Regions from separate parts of the Rhodoferax sp. GW822-FHT04A08 genome, predicted to be linked through region 2. Evidence: predicted binding sites of a transcription regulator. Region 2 holds the regulator's gene; the other holds the start of a gene.

The links. The regulator sigma-54, encoded in region 2, starts transcription at its own class of promoters, with help from an activator protein. The targets are predictions, from matches to a motif close to TGGCANGNAANCTGCTTT.
Region 1: nifB (nitrogenase cofactor biosynthesis protein NifB) is a predicted target of sigma-54. The motif match lies at 2,411-2,428, and genes of this name have one in related genera.

What each region holds. Positions count from the first base shown of each region.
Region 1 is NZ_JBXAMW010000009.1:87,829-95,573, reverse strand. It holds gene AC1RMF_RS17485 (DNA helicase) at 7-711, opposite strand; gene AC1RMF_RS17480 (ethylbenzene dehydrogenase-related protein) at 1,128-2,189, shown strand; gene nifB (nitrogenase cofactor biosynthesis protein NifB) at 2,471-4,051, shown strand; gene AC1RMF_RS17470 (4Fe-4S dicluster domain-containing protein) at 4,085-4,279, shown strand; gene AC1RMF_RS17465 (HesB/IscA family protein) at 4,308-4,712, shown strand; gene AC1RMF_RS17460 (hypothetical protein) at 4,725-5,288, shown strand; gene AC1RMF_RS17455 (4Fe4S-binding leucine-rich repeat protein) at 5,285-6,124, shown strand; gene AC1RMF_RS17450 (nitrogen fixation protein NifZ) at 6,117-6,476, shown strand; gene AC1RMF_RS17445 (nitrogen fixation protein NifZ) at 6,476-6,763, shown strand; gene AC1RMF_RS17440 (DUF3024 domain-containing protein) at 6,760-7,110, shown strand; gene AC1RMF_RS17435 (cysteine desulfurase family protein) at 7,122-7,745, shown strand, end outside.
Region 2 is NZ_JBXAMW010000013.1:29,200-36,944, forward strand. It holds gene AC1RMF_RS20525 (THUMP domain-containing class I SAM-dependent RNA methyltransferase) at 1-1,051, opposite strand, end outside; gene AC1RMF_RS20530 (RNA polymerase factor sigma-54) at 1,048-2,643, opposite strand; gene lptB (LPS export ABC transporter ATP-binding protein) at 2,643-3,425, opposite strand; gene lptA (lipopolysaccharide transport periplasmic protein LptA) at 3,395-4,015, opposite strand; gene AC1RMF_RS20545 (exopolyphosphatase) at 4,124-5,053, opposite strand; gene AC1RMF_RS20550 (thiol:disulfide interchange protein DsbA/DsbL) at 5,150-5,803, opposite strand; gene AC1RMF_RS20555 (SPOR domain-containing protein) at 5,875-6,540, opposite strand; gene argS (arginine--tRNA ligase) at 6,564-7,745, opposite strand, start outside.

The sequences.
Region 1 (7,745 bases), on a different contig from region 2:
GTGGGTTTATCCCATAAGCACCGCGCCCCTGTGCAAGAAACACGTTTTGTCAAACAGTCCCAGGTCCAGCGGGTTGGGCAATCGCACATCCGCAAGAGTCGGCACGGGCTGCGTCACTGCGTCAAAGGTGCGGTCTATCTGCGATAGGAAAACCATAACCAAGCCACGCTCCCGCGCAAATTCCTTGAGCGCCTGGACTTGCTCGGCCAGCGGCGGATTCTCGCGCCGTTGGTCCAGTATCTGGAGGTAGTCGATGACAGCAACAGTTCCGCTTTCGGCGCTGGAGAGCTGTTCCATGATGTAGCTGGCGCATATCGCGTCGGCGTTGTCAAAGCGGAACCGTTCGGGGATGGCGGTGGGCGCTTCGCCCAGCGTCTGCATGCCGCCCAACAGGTCAGCGGCGGTCCACTCCAGTGTGAAGAACCAGCCGCTGCGTCCGGACTTCGCGGCGGCAATGGCGAGGTCCAGGCCCAGTAGGGTCTTGCCCTGGCCGGGGCGGGCGCCAAGCAATACCAGGTCGCCGGGTTCCAGGCGGGAGAGCAGTTTGTCGGTAGGGCTCTCTGTGGCCAGTTGCGCTGCCAGCAGGCTCCAGCTGGCAAAGCCTTCCTCCTGCGCGACGCGGTCCAATGCCGCGTGCAGCGGAATGTTCTTCTCTTTGGAAAGTTCTTTTGCCAGCCTCTTCAGGCGGTAAACGGGAGCGGATAGTTTCATGGTCAAACCTCGTGTTGCGAGCCTGTGTCGCAATCCCTCCTTATGCGTCTGGCCCGAACATGTGGTTTGCGGATGTGGTGAGTGCCCTGCATGTTGCGTGCTTTCCCGTTGGAGGGGGGAGGCTTGGACGATAGCCAGAGCCACATTATGGACGCTGCTGCGTCTGAATGAGTTCAACCCATATTGAATTTCATCGCACCCCGCTCAATCGCTCAGCCATGCCTTCTCCAAAGGTAATTCGCATTGGTTATGAGCTACGTACGGAGCAAACCCGCGCATATCAAGCGCTGCGATGCGCTATTTGGTGATTTGGATCAATTTAATTTCTGATTGAAGAACCATAGTTGGGTGGTCTTCCTCGCACCGGCTTGGCAGGTATGCGATCAAGAAGTCATATTTCAACGAAGGAGCTAAAGATGAAAACCAAGTTATTCAGTGCCGTTATGGGGGCCGCGTTGCTGGCCTTGGCAGGTTGCCAAGCTGTGCAAGACAAGGTGTCGCCTGATTCATTGGTGGCCACATTCACCAACGCCGCACCGGTCTTGGCAGCGGGTGCGGCTGATCCGGTGTGGGCCAAGGCCAGCGCCCTGTCCACCACACTGACTGGCGGTGTCAATTTTGGAGCCAAGCCAGGAGAAAAAGGCGAGACCACCGTCACCTTGAAAGCCGCCTACACCGCAGACACCCTGTTCATGCTGATCCAGTACAAGGACCCAACCAACTCGGTGCGCCGCTTCCCGTATCAAAAGCAGGCCGATGGCTCCTGGAAGAAGCTGGTTGATCCGGCTGACAAGGGGGGCGATGACAATATGTATTACGAAGACAAATGGGCCATGCTGTGGCCTATCAATGAAGAAACTGCCAAGCCCTTTGCCAAGGAAGGCTGTGCCATGGCTTGTCATGAAGGGCAGGGCAAACCGTTTGGCAACAAGTACACCAACTTGCCTGGACAAATGCTGGACATGTGGCACATGAAGGGGGTGCGCACGGCGCCATGGGGCTTGGTGCACGATCAGTACACCGATGACACCCGCTACGATGCAAAGACCGCACCCAATGCCGGTCGCAAAGGTGACCCAGGCCCTAGTGAATACACCAACATTGCCCTGGTCAATGGGAAACCTGCGTTCATGAACCGAAACGGCTTGGCCGCCAATGCAGGCGGCACCTACTACATCAAGAAGGGCGATGAAGTGCCGTTTGACGACAGCAAGTTCAAAGCAGGCGATGAGGTGGCTTCCATCATCATCAACTCGCAGGCTGGCACCGATGCGGGTGACATCAAGGTGGCTAACAGCTATGGCAATGGCATGCACACATCGGTGATCAGCCGCAAACTGGTGACCGGCAGCAAGTTCGATGTGCAGTTCTCCGATATGAACGCACGCTATGGATTTGGTTTCGCAGCCTTTGACAACGCCCAGGTTCGCCACGCCACATCCGACGATGCGATGTTCCTGGTATTCGGTAAGAAGTAAGCACAGGTCGGGTAGTGGCGGCTAGCCGCTACTGCCCGGCTACCTGCTGCTGTCAGTTGGAGCTTGCTGTGCGGAGTGGCGCTTAACTCCCACGAGCCGCCCGGATTTGCCTGTGTCACCTTTGTCGCATCACTGACAGCAACCCCCGCAAACCCGGCACACACCCACCCGTCCCGTGTGCCACTTCCTACAAACTTCCGGCAAAAAAGGTCGTTTTTGTATGGCATGGATTTAGCTATTAACCCCTTGTGCGGCCATCGTTGGCTGCGAGAAGGGTCTCCATGCAAGCGACATCTTATGTAAGCATCGGCCAGATTAAAACCCTGGGTGCCAAGTTTGAATTGCCCGCCAGCGGTGGCGGCTGCGGCACCCACGGTGGAGAAGGAAAAGCCAGCTGCGGCTCGTCCGACGGACCCGATGACATGCCCCAGGCCATCTGGGACAAGGTCAAGAACCATCCCTGCTATTCCGAAGAAGCCCACCACCACTTTGCCCGCATGCATGTGGCCGTGGCGCCTGCCTGCAACATCCAGTGCAACTACTGCAACCGCAAGTACGACTGCTCCAACGAATCGCGCCCCGGCGTCGTCTCGCAAAAGCTCACGCCCGAGCAGGCCGTGAAAAAAGTGGTGGCCGTGGCCAGCGAGATTCCGCAGATGACGGTGCTGGGCATTGCGGGCCCGGGTGACGCGCTAGCCAACCCGGCCAAGACCTTCCAGACCTTCCGCATGCTGCAGGAGCAGGCGCCTGACCTGAAGCTCTGCATCTCCACCAACGGCCTGGCCCTGCCCGACCACGTGGATGAAATCTGCAAGTACAACGTGGATCACGTCACCATCACCATCAATATGGTGGACCCCGCCGTGGGCGAAAAAATCTACCCCTGGATCTTCTGGGAACACCGCCGCGTCACCGGCTACGAGGCGGCCAAGATCCTGCATGAACGCCAGATGCTGGGCCTGGAAATGCTCACCGCCCGTGGCGTGCTGACCAAGATCAACTCGGTCTTGATCCCCGGCATCAACGACGAGCATCTGATTGAAGTGAACCGCGAAGTGAAGAAGCGCGGCGCCTTCCTGCACAACATCATGCCGCTGATCTCCGAAGCCGAACACGGCACCGTGTTTGGCCTGACCGGTCAGCGTGGCCCGACTGCTTCTGAACTCAAAGCCGTGCAGGACGCCTGCATGGGCGGCGCCAACCTCATGCGCCATTGCCGCCAGTGCCGCGCCGATGCGGTGGGCCTGCTCGGTGAAGACCGCAGCGAAGAGTTCACCCTGGACAAGCTGGAGCAGATGGATGTGGTCTATGACCTGGACAAACGCAAGTCCTACCAGGAACAGGTGGAAGTCGAGCGCCAGGCACAGCACGCTGCCAAGCAGCAAGCTTTGGCTGAAGCCAGTGCCATCACGGTGGGCGATGACCTCAAGGTCATGGTGGCTGTGGCCACCAAGGGCGGCGGCCGTGTCAACGAACACTTTGGCCACGTGACCGAGTTCCAGGTGTTTGAAGTGTCCGCAGCGCAAGCGCTGTTTGTAGGCCACCGTCGTGTGGACCAGTACTGCCAGGGCGGCGCGGGTGACGACGAGCAACTGCCATCGGTGGTGCGCGCCATCAACGATTGCCATGCGGTGCTGGTGGCCAAGATCGGCGCCTGCCCCAAGGACGAATTGCTGCAGGCCGGTGTGGAGCCGGTAGACCAGTACGTGGGTGAGTTCATTGAAAAAGCCGCGCTCGACTGGTTCAACGATTACCGCGCCCGCATTGCCAGCGGCGCCGTGGTGCACCAGGCCCGTGGTGACGCGCAGATCCGCCAGGGTGCCTACACCAACCTTGGCAACAACGCTGCACTGGCAGCTTGAGTACCCGTTTTTTCAACCCACTGGAGACCGACCATGGCCCACAAAATCATTGCCTCCACCTGCACCGCCTGTTCCGCCTGCGAACCCGAGTGCCCCAACGTTGCCATCCGTGAAAAGAATGGCACCTATGTGATCGACCCCAAGAAGTGCACCGACTGCGTCGGCCACTTCGACACCGCCCAGTGCGTGGCGGTGTGCCCGGTCGATGGCTGCATCGTCAAGGCCTGATTCTTATTCCTACGGAGACTTCACCACCATGCTGCCCACTGTCACCATCACCCCCGCTGCGGCGAAATTCATCAACCGCATCGTGCGCTTCTCCGGCCTGCCTGCAGGCGCGGGCCTGCGCCTGTCGGTGACGCCGGGCGGCTGCTCCGGCTATTCCTCCGAGTTCAGCGCCGAAGCCGCGCCGCAAGGTGGCGAGCAACTGCTGGAAACCGGCGGCGTGCGTCTGTTTCTGGGTGCTGAGAGCCGGCTGATGCTCAACGGCATCACCATCGACTTTGTGGAAACCGCCACCCAGTCCGGCCTGTCGTTCATTGACCCCAACAAGGCCGCCTGCGCCTGCAGCAGTGCCGAGAGCGCACCCCAGGTCGGCGTGACCAAGATCGACATCGGGTCGATTGGCCGGGGCCGTCCGGCCCCCGTCGTCGCCTCCTGATCGCGCGCTGCCATGACTGCGGACAGCCTGCGCTTCGGTGACGACCTGGCGGCATTTGCTGACAGCGTCATCGGCTCAGGCCTGAGTCCGCAGGTGCGCAGCCTGATCGAGCAGGCTGCCACGTTGTACGAGTCACCTGCGCAGGCACTGGCACTGCTGGAGCAGGCACGCGCCGCCGCGCCCAGCCACCCGGCGCCGCTGATTGCGCTGTACCGTTTCTTCTTCTACGGCCACCAGCTGGATAAGGCCCGGGCCGTGGGGGAAGACGCACTGGCCATTGCGCGTACCGCGCTGGGCCCCAACTTTGGCGACGAGCCGCCCAGCGACGATGCCACCCGGCATGACGCTGCGGTGCGCTTCTACCTGTTTGCGCTCAAGGGCTTGGCCTATCTCAATATGCGTCTGGGTGACATGGACGAAGCGCGCCTCATGCTCGCCGGTCTGCGCCGCCTGGACCCCAAGGACCATGTGGGCGGCGGACTGCTGGCCCATGTGCTGGCGCGCCATGAAGCCGGTGGGCCCACCGACACCTCGCCGGAATACCCGGCACGCGGCTGGGGCGCGACCACACCATGAACGCCACCGCCGACATGCCCGTAGAGCCGCTTGTCCCCAAGCGCTCCGTGCGCGCGCCGCAGGACGACATTCCGGCCCAGCACTGGCAGGGCGGTCCGGTGCACTGCGGCAGCTGCACCTATGCACACCTGCGTGCGCTGGAAGGCCGCAATGGTTGCGAGCCGGGCTATGCCTGCATGCAGGATGTGTACGCCCGCCGCATAGACCGCTTTTTTCGCTGGCACCCGAATCTGTGTGACGAGCAGTTGGCCCATCCCTACTTTGAAGTGCGCGCCATTGCTGCGCGTTTTGCCAGTGTGTTCCGCCTCACCGCCCTGATGGACGACCCGGATGAAACCGTGCGCCTGCAGGTTGCACTGCGTCTGCCCATGAGCCAGTTGCTGCGCATGGTGAACGACCCCCACCGCGAGGTGCGCATCCGCGTGGCCCAGCGCCTGGCGCCGCATGACCTGGCCGCCTTGCGCAACGACCCCGACTACGGCGTGCGCGAGCTGGTGGCGCTGCGCCTGCCGCTGGCACTGCTGCCCACCATGGCGGCTGATGCCGACCGCGCCGTGCGCATGCGCGTGGCCCGGCGCCTGGAAATGCCCGCGCTGCTGCGCATGGCTGACGACAGCGAGGCCGAGGTGCGTTGCATCGTTGCCGCGCGCCTGCCTGCGGCGCTGCTGTCGCGCCTGGCAAATGATGCCGACTGGCGCGTGCGTTTTGAAGTGGCCGAGCGTGCCGACACCGCCACGCTGCGCGCCATGCAGGAAGACGCCGATACCGAAGTCCGCCGCATGGTGCAGGAGCGCCTGGCACTGCCCTGCGGCCCGCAAGGAGTGCCCCATGGCTGACATCAACCGCGACAGCGATGAAATCGAACTGGCCTCGCCGCCGCGCTTCTCCTATGGCGAGCGGGTGATTGCGCGCTCCGTGGTGCGCAACGACGGCACCTACAACGGCCGCGACATTGGCGAGGTGCTGGTGAACAAGGGTGAGATCGGCTACGTCATCAACATCAACACCTTTCTGCAGCAGTTCTACATCTACGCGGTGGACTTCGTGGAGTCCGGCCACCGCGTGGGCATGCGCGCCAAGGAGCTGTGCACGCTGGACAACCTGCCCGAAGAAGTGCTGGCGCAGCTCGGCGAAAAAGCCACTGCTTTACAAACCCTGGGCTCCGCCCAAACCACCAAGGAGTCGTGATGAGCACCATGCCCGGAATGGATATCCGCGAACCTGCCTATGCCTGGGGCCAGCGTGTGATTGCGCTGGACGACCTGATCAACGACGGCAGCCACCCCGAGCGCGCCGAAGACGCCTTGCTGGCTGCGCGCGGTTCGGTGGGTGAGATCGTGAACATTGGCCACGCCGAAGAAATCAATGAGCCGGTGTACCTGGTGCAGTTTGCCGACTGTGTGGTGGGCTGCCTGGAGATTGAGCTGGTGCCGGCGCCTGCCGGGCTGTTGCCAGAGACGGAGGAGCCGCTGTGACTGCGGTCAACGCGCATGCCGCTGCCAGCGGTGCCGTCGTCATGAACCTGACGCTGCACCGCCTGGAGCGCGCCTTGCGCGAGCGGGTGCGCTACCGCTATGTGCGCCCGCAGGTGCTGCAGGAGGGTGATGCCTTTCGCATCCAGAGCCCCAATTGCTCGCGCAAGATCGACCCCAGCGGCGGAGTGATCGACATTGCCCTGCTGGTGCCGCACGAGGCCAACCGCTGGTGCCTGTGCTCGCGTGACCATGCCAACGCCAGTTGGGAGCCCCAGTTGCAGAACGCGGAGCTGGACGCCGCACTGGACCTGCTGTGCGTGGACCCTGATCGCCAGTTCTGGCCGTAAGCAGAACGACCATGATCTACCTCGACCACAACGCCACCACCCAGCCCGCGCCCGCCGTAGTGCAGGCAATGCTGCAGCAGATGAGCAGCATCTGGGCCAACACCTCGTCGCAGCACGGCCCGGGTCAGGACGCCAAGCGCGCCCTGGGTGCGGCGCGCGCCGTGGTGGCGCGTGTGCTGGGCTGCAAGGCGGTGGAAGTGGTGTTCACCAGCGGCGCCACCGAGTCCAACCAGATGGCGGTGCGCGGCTTGCTGGCAGCGGCAGAGCCCGTTCGCCGCCGCGTGCTGTTCAGCCGCGTGGAGCATTCGGCCCACCTCAAGCTGGCGCGTGCGCTGGCTGAGAGCGGCGTGCAGGTGGACTGGTTGCCGGTGCGCGCCGACGGCACGCTGGATGTGGCAGCGGCCGCAGCCTTGATGGGGCCGGACGTAGCACTGGTCTCGCTGATGGCCGCCAACAACGAGACCGGCGTGCTCATGCCGTTTGAGGCGATAGGCCAGCTCGCGCAAAACGTCGGCGCCCGCATGCACGTGGATGCCACCCAGCTGATTGGCAAGCTGCCGTTTGACTTTGCTGCCAGCGGCGCCGATGCGGTGTCGCTGTCGGCGCACAAGTTCCATGGCCCCAAAGGCGTAGGC
Region 2 (7,745 bases):
AGGCCACACCGTCTTCGGTCTCGGCCAGTTCGCGGGCGCCATAGCGGGCCTGCACGCCCTCACCGGCCACACCGCCAATGCCGATGCGCTCGCCGTAGGGTGGGTTCAGCAGCATGACGCCACCGCCTTCGATGGGTGGCATGCGCTGCAGGGCGTCACCACCACGGAACTCGATGACATCGGCCACGCCCGCGCGCTCCGCGTTGCGCTGCGCGAAGTCGACCATGCGGTGCGACACATCGCTGCCGTAGATCAGAGCTTTCTGGCCGGGCTCGGGCTTGACCACGGCGTCAGCCGCTTCCTGCTTCATGGCCTGCCAGACCTTGGGCTGGAAGGGCACAAACTTCTCGAAGGCAAAGCGGCGCAACGAGCCCGCCGCAATATTGCAGGCAATCTGCGCGGCTTCGATGGCAATGGTGCCACTGCCGCAGCAGGGGTCGTACAAAGGCGCCAGGTCGTCGTCACCATCGGCCCAGCCGCTGGCGGCAATCATGGCGGCGGCCAAGGTCTCTTTCAACGGCGCATCGCCCTTGTCCTCGCGCCAGCCCCGCTTGAACAATGGCTCACCGGACGTGTCAATGTAGAGCGAGCAGCTGTCAGTGGTGAGGTGGGCATAGATGCGCACATCGGGCCACTGGGTGTTGACATCAGGACGCACGCCCCCCGAAGTCTCGCGGAAGCGGTCGCAGACGGCATCCTTGACCTTGAGTGCAGCAAAGTTCAGCGATGTCAAAGGACTGTGCTGGGCGGTGACCTCGATCTTGATGGTCTCGCGCGGTGTGAACCAGCGCTCCCACGGCACCGCCATGGCGGCGCGGTACAAGTCCTGCTCGTTGCGGTATTCGGTGTACGACACCAGCACCAGCACGCGCTGTGCTAGGCGGCAATACAGGTTCAGGCGCATGGCGTCCGTGAAGGAGGTGCGCACGGCCACACCACCACGCTGCTTGGTGATGCAGCCGGGCGGCAGGCCGGTGATGCGCAGGATTTCGGGCGCGAGGTAATCCTCCACACCGGCGGCGCAGGGAAGAAAGAGTTGCAGTTGGTTCATAGCGCCTTGCGCAGGGATGCGGGGGCGATCTTCAGCCCCTCGCGGTATTTGGCCACAGTGCGCCGGGCACATTCAATACCCTGCTCCTTGAGCATCTCGGATATCTGGTTGTCTGACAGCGGCTTCTTGGCACTTTCGGCGCTGATGAACTGCTTGATGAGTGCACGCACCGCGGTGCTGGACGCATTGCCGCCGGACTCAGTGCCCAGGCCGGAGCCGAAGAAGTACTTCAGCTCAAAGGTGCCAAAAGGCGTTGCCATGTACTTGGCGGTGGTCACGCGGCTGATGGTGGACTCGTGCAAGCCCAGTTCGTCGGCGATCTCACGCAGCACCAGCGGGCGCATGGCCAATTCGCCATGGGTGAAGAAGCTCTTCTGCCGCTCCACAATCGCCGTGCTCACGCGCAGGATGGTGTCAAAGCGCTGCTGGATATTCTTGATGAACCAGCGCGCTTCCTGCAGGCGTTGCTGTAGAGCGGCGTGGCTGGCGCTGTCCTTACCGCCCCGGTGGTTGCGCAGCACATTGGCGTAGATGTCATGCACCTTGAGGCGCGGCATCACATCGGGATTGAGCATGACGCGGAACTTGGGTGCAGCCGCCTTGTTGGCGTTGGTCACCGGCACCACCAGCACGTCGGGCACCACGATGTTGCGCTCCACGTCGACAAAGCGCCGCCCCGGCTTGGGTTCCAGCCGCGCAATCAGCGCTATGGCCTCGCGCACCAGGGCATCGCTGCCCACGCCCAGCTGCACCAGCCGCTTGATGTCACGGCGCGCCAGCAATTCCATGGGCTGCTGGCAAATGCGCAGGGCCACTTCCAGTTGCTCGCGCTCTTCGTCTTCCAGATCCGGATTGCGCAGCAGAGCTTTCAATTGCAGACTGAGGCACTCGCTCAAATTGCGGGCACCGACGCCAACCGGCTCCAGGCTTTGCAGCAGTCCCAGGGCTACCGAGAAATGGTGCACTAGGTCGTACAACTGCTCTTCATCCTGCGGGTTCAAGGTGCGGGCTAGGTCCTCGAGCGGCTCTTCCAGATAGCCGTCGTCGTTGAGCGACTCGATCAGGAAACGCAGCGCGGCAGCGTCTTCGGCGCTCAGGCGCAAACCCAGTGTCTGCCGATGCAGGAAGGCCTGCAAGCTCTCCTGCGTGCGGGCCAGCTCGGTGGCGTCCTTGTCTTCGTCGCCAGTGAGGTTATTGGTACTGGCCTTGGCCTCGACGCCCCACTCGCCGTCGTCCGGGGTCATTTCGGTGGTGCCGTCGCCTTCCCAGTCGATGCCTTCGTCCCCGCTCAGGGGACTGTTGTCTTCATCACTGCTGGTGGAGGCCACGATGCTGCTGCCCAGGTCGGGCATGGTGGCGGAAAACTCCACATCTTTGTCGCCTTCACTGACCGGCGTATCCGCCTGTGCGATGCCGAACTCTTCCCGCTCGGCATGGTCCTCACCCAGTTCCAGAAAAGGGTTCTCGTCCAGCATCTGCTCCACTTCCTGGCTCAGTTCGAGCGTGGAGAGCTGCAGCAGACGGATCGACTGCTGCAACTGGGGAGTAAGCGCCAGATGCTGGGAGACGCGTAATGAGAGACCTTGCTTCATTACATCTTGAAGTTTTCGCCAAGGTACACGCGGCGTACCTCGGGGTTGTCGACAATTTCCGAAGGCGTGCCTTCGGCCAGCACGCGGCCATCACTGATGATGTAGGCGTGGTCGCAAATGCCCAGGGTCTCGCGCACATTGTGGTCGGTGATGAGCACCCCGATGCCGCGCGCCTTGAGGAAGTTGATGATGCGCTGGATCTCGATCACCGCAATCGGGTCGATGCCGGCAAACGGCTCGTCCAGCAGGATGAAACGCGGCCCGGTAGCCAACGCGCGGGCAATTTCCACGCGCCGCCGCTCACCGCCCGACAAGGCCAGCGCCGGAGACTCGCGCAAGTGCTCGACCCGCAATTCCTGCAGCAGATTGGTCAGCCGCTTCTCGATCTCCGCGCTGCGCAATGGAGTGCCGTCTTCGTCGCGCTGCAGTTCCAGCACAGCGCGCACGTTGTCTTCCACGTTGAGCTTGCGAAAAATCGAGGCTTCCTGCGGCAGGTAGCCCAGCCCCAGACGCGCGCGCCGGTGTATGGGCATGGACTCGATCGAATTGCCATCGATGGAGATGTCACCCCCGCTGGCGCGCAGCAACCCCACGATGATGTAGAACGAGGTGGTCTTGCCAGCGCCGTTGGGGCCCAGCAGGCCCACCACTTCGCCCGTACGCACGGTCAGGGACACGTCCTTGACCACTTGGCGCTTGCCATAGGACTTTTGCAGATGTTGCGCCGTCAAGTTCCCCGCAGCAAAACCACTCACTTGGCGGCCCCCCCCAGGGTCGCGGATGGTTTGAGCGGCAACGGGGTTGCGGCAGGCGCCGGAGCACTGGCTTCGGGCTTGGGGGTCAGCATGACCCGCACGCGACCGGTTCCCAGGGCGCCAGTCGGTCCCTTGGTGTTGGCGGCACCATCGACCGTGAACAGGTCGGTGAGATTTTCATAAACGATGACACCGCCGGTGATTTCATCGGCCAACGTGGCGCCACGCAGTCGGCGCAACTGCGCTTTGCCGGTGAAGGTCACGGTATCGGCCTTGCCGTCATAGGTGATGGTTTCGCCCTCCCCCTCGATGAACTCGTCCAGTGCTTCGCGCTTCTGCCGGTAGAAGGCCAGCTTGTCTGCGGAACCGGTGGCAACGCCAAATTGATATCCGTCAGGATCCTGGCGCACATCCAGCCGATCTGCGCGGATCACGATGGTTCCCTTGGTCAGCACCACCTTGCCGGTGAATACGCTGACCTGCTTGAGGTCGTCATAGCGTAGCGCGTCGGCCTCGATGTTCATGGGCTTTTTCTGGTCGGCTTTTTCGGCGCGCACGCCACCGGCTGCAAACAGCAGCGTAGCAATCACCAACGAGAAAAGAATGTGTTTTTTCATAAAGGCACGAAACTTGCACACAGTGCGCACGGCCATTGTAGCGAGCGCATGGCATGTTTTATGCCTTGACGAAAATTGAATCGTGTGTGCGGGATTACCCGCAGAAGTTCAACCTACGGTGTTGATGCGGGAAACCAGCTCTTTGACCACGGTATCGGCCCGCTCATTGGGCACTTGGCAGGTTCCAGCATTTTCATGGCCACCCCCACCGTACACCAGCATCAAGGCACCGATATTGATGCGCGAGGTCCGGTTGGTGATGGATTTGCCCACCGCGCAGACGGTGTTTTGCTTTTGCACGCCCCACATCACATGGATGGACACATTGGTCTGGGGAAACAACGCATACACCATGAAGCGGTTCACCGCGTAGATGGTGTCTTCGTGGCGCAGGTCCAACACCACCACGTTGTTGTGGACCGTGGAACACAGCTGCAGCTGGGCTTTGGCCTTCTGGGCATGCTCGAAATACAACTCCACCCGCTCCATCACGTCGGGCAGCTTCAGTATGTCGTCAATGCCATGGGTGCGGCAGTAGTCGATCAGATCCATCATCAGCTGGTAGTTGCTGACCCGGAACTCGCGGAATCGGCCCAAGCCGGTACGCGAATCCATCAGGTAATTCAGCAGCACCCAGCCAGTAGGGTTGAGGATTTCATCAACACTGAACTGGGCGGAGTCACCCTTGTCGACGGCCTCCATCATTTCATTGAAGCGCGCGCCAAACTGGGCGGTGCCACCGTAATGTTCAAACACCACCCGCGCAGCCGATGGCGCATCCGGGTGGATCACATGGTTGGCGGCAACATCGTTGCGCAAGGTCTCTGACGCATGGTGGTCAAACGACAGGTGCACCCCCGGGACGTAGGGGAGATTGGTGGTGATATCGCGGCTGGTGACCTCGATCTTGCCATCCTGCATATCCTTGGGATGGACGAACTTGATGTCATCAATCAGGTTCAGCTCTTTGAGCAAGACGGCGCATACCAGGCCGTCAAAGTCACTTCTTGTAATAAGCCTGAACTTGGAATCCGACATGGCGTATGCCCCGCTGAGTGATTGATATTGCAATCATTCTAGTTCGGGGATACGTCACTTGTCACCCGCAACCGTGGACCCGGCCTCAGGGTTTTCCTATTTGCCGCTGCGCACTGTCGCAGCCAGGGCTTCAACGACCTTGATAGCCTTGTCCATGCCCTTGGCCAGAGAACCGTCCACGTAAAAACGGCCGGCCACACCCAGAGCGGGCACGCCTTCGACCTTGTAGCTGTTCTGCAATTGCGTTCCCTTGCTTGCCTTGGCGGCAACGCTGAAGGAGTTGAATTGTTCGGTGAACTTTGCAACGTCCACGCCCTGCTTGCCCACCCACGCCAGAATGGCGGGCGCCTTGGATAAATCCTGCTTTTCCACGTGGATGGCAGCAAAGACCTTGGCGTGCAGCTTGTCCACCAGGCCCATGGCGTCCAGGGCGTAGAACAGACGCTGCTGCGGCACGAAGTCATCGCGGAAGGCAACGGGCACGCGGCGGAAGGCTACGTCCTTTGGCAGCTGCTTGATCCAGCCTTCCAGCATGGGCTCGAACGCGTTGCAGTGCGGGCAGCTGTACCAGAAGAATTCCACCACTTCTATCTTGCCTGCAGGCGCCTCTACCGGTGCGCGCGGGTCCACCACCAGGTAGTCCGTCCCAGCCTCGGGCTTGGCAGCATCGGCATGGGCCGCAGCACTCCACAAGGTGGTTGAAGCCACGGCAGCACCGCCGGCCAGCAGGGAAAAATCACGACGTTTCATATCACTCCAGTCTTGTTCGAATCTATGGTCTGTCCATCAGACAAAGGTTATCTCACCCAGGTAAAGAAGCGTTAACGCTGCACCCGGACCAGGGCGGTATCCAGACCAGCCTTGTCCAGCTTTTCCTTGGTCTTCTCGCCATCCTCCTTCTTATCGAAAGGCCCCACCCGCACGCGGTACACCGTGCGCCCGGACTGCTCACGCTCCGATATCTTGGTTTCGATGCCGCTGAGCGACAGCTTGGCGCGCTGGCTCTCTGCATCTTCTGCCGTGCGGTAGGCGCCCACCTGCACCCAATAAACAAAGGGCTCGGCATCCGCTGCCGCAGTCTTGGCCTTGGCCAATTCACCGATCGGGTCTGCTGAAGCCGCGGCCTTGGCTTCGGGCTTCTTGGCATCTGCGGCCTTGGCATCGCTGGCTTTGGCATCCGGCGCCTTGGCTTCGGGTTTGGTCGGTGCTGCAGGGGCACTGGCGACCGGAGCCGCCGGCGTGACGGGGCCTGAAGCCGCGGGCTGCGGCGGCTTGACTGGGTTCTTGCCATACAGGGGCGCGTTGGGGTCCCAGTCCTTGTTCTTCTTGGCCTCTTCCGCGTCCTGGTCGGCACTGCGGGTCTGGCCCTTGTTCATGAAGGGAACGGGCACCTTGGTGACGTACACCGCCACTGCCAGTGCCACGGCCAAGCCCACCACCACACCAATAATGAAACCCAGAATGGTTCCGCCGCGCTGTTGCTTCATGCCTTTTGGTCTCTTGAAAGAAATTACATCTTCTGTGGAGCACTCACGCCCAGCACAGCCAGCCCATTGTGCAACACCTGTGCGGTAGCGGCCACGAGCGCCAGGCGCGCCAGCTTGACGGCCTCGTCATCCACCAGGATGCGCTCGGCATCGTAATAGCTGTGGTAGCACGCGGCGAGCTCACGCAGATAGAACGTGACGTCGTGCGGCGCAAAGTCCACAGCCGCAGCGGTGAGCATCTCGGGGTACTTGGCCAGCAACAGCATCAGGGCCTGGGCCTGCGGACTGGTAAGAGCCGACAAATCCACCTGCGCCAGGCTGGCTACATCACCACCCCAGGCCGTCAACACCGAGCAGATGCGGGCGTGGGCGTACTGCACGTAGTAGACCGGGTTGTCGTTGTTCTTCTGTACCGCGAGGTCCACGTCAAAGGTGTACTCGGTGTCCGGCTTGCGGCTGAGCAGGAAGAAGCGCACCGCATCCTTGCTGGTCCATTCAATCAGGTCACGCAGGGTCACATAGCTGCCGGCGCGCTTGGAGATCTTGACCTCTTCGCCACCGCGTACCACGCGCACCATGGTGTGCAAGACATAGTCCGGGTAGCCCTGGGGAATGCCCACATTGGCGGCCTGCAGACCGGCGCGCACGCGGGCAATGGTGCCGTGGTGGTCGGTGCCCTGGATATTGACGACCTTGGTAAAGCCGCGCTCCCACTTGGCGATGTGGTAGGCCACATCCGGCACAAAGTAGGTGTAACTGCCGTCCTGCTTGCGCATAACCCGGTCCTTGTCGTCACCATAGTCGGTGGACTTGAGCCAGAGCGCGCCGTCCTTCTCGTAGGTCTTGCCGGCTTCCTGCAGCTTCTTCACGGCGGCGTCCACACGGCCGCTGGTGTAGAGGCTGCTTTCCAGGTAGTAGTTGTCAAAGCGGACCGCAAAGGCCTGCAAATCCAGATCCTGCTCGTGGCGCAGATAGGCCACGGCAAACTGGCGCATGCCGTCCACATCGTTCACATCGCCGCTGGCGGTAAAGCTACGGTCGTCCGACTGGACGGTCTTGCCCGCCAGAAAGTCAGCCGCAATATCGGCAATGTAGTCACCGTTGTAGGCGGCGGCATTCTCCCCGCAGGGCCACTCGGCGTCACCGGGTTTGAATCCCTGCGCACGCAAATGGGTGCTGGCGGCCAGGGTGTTGATCTGCACGCC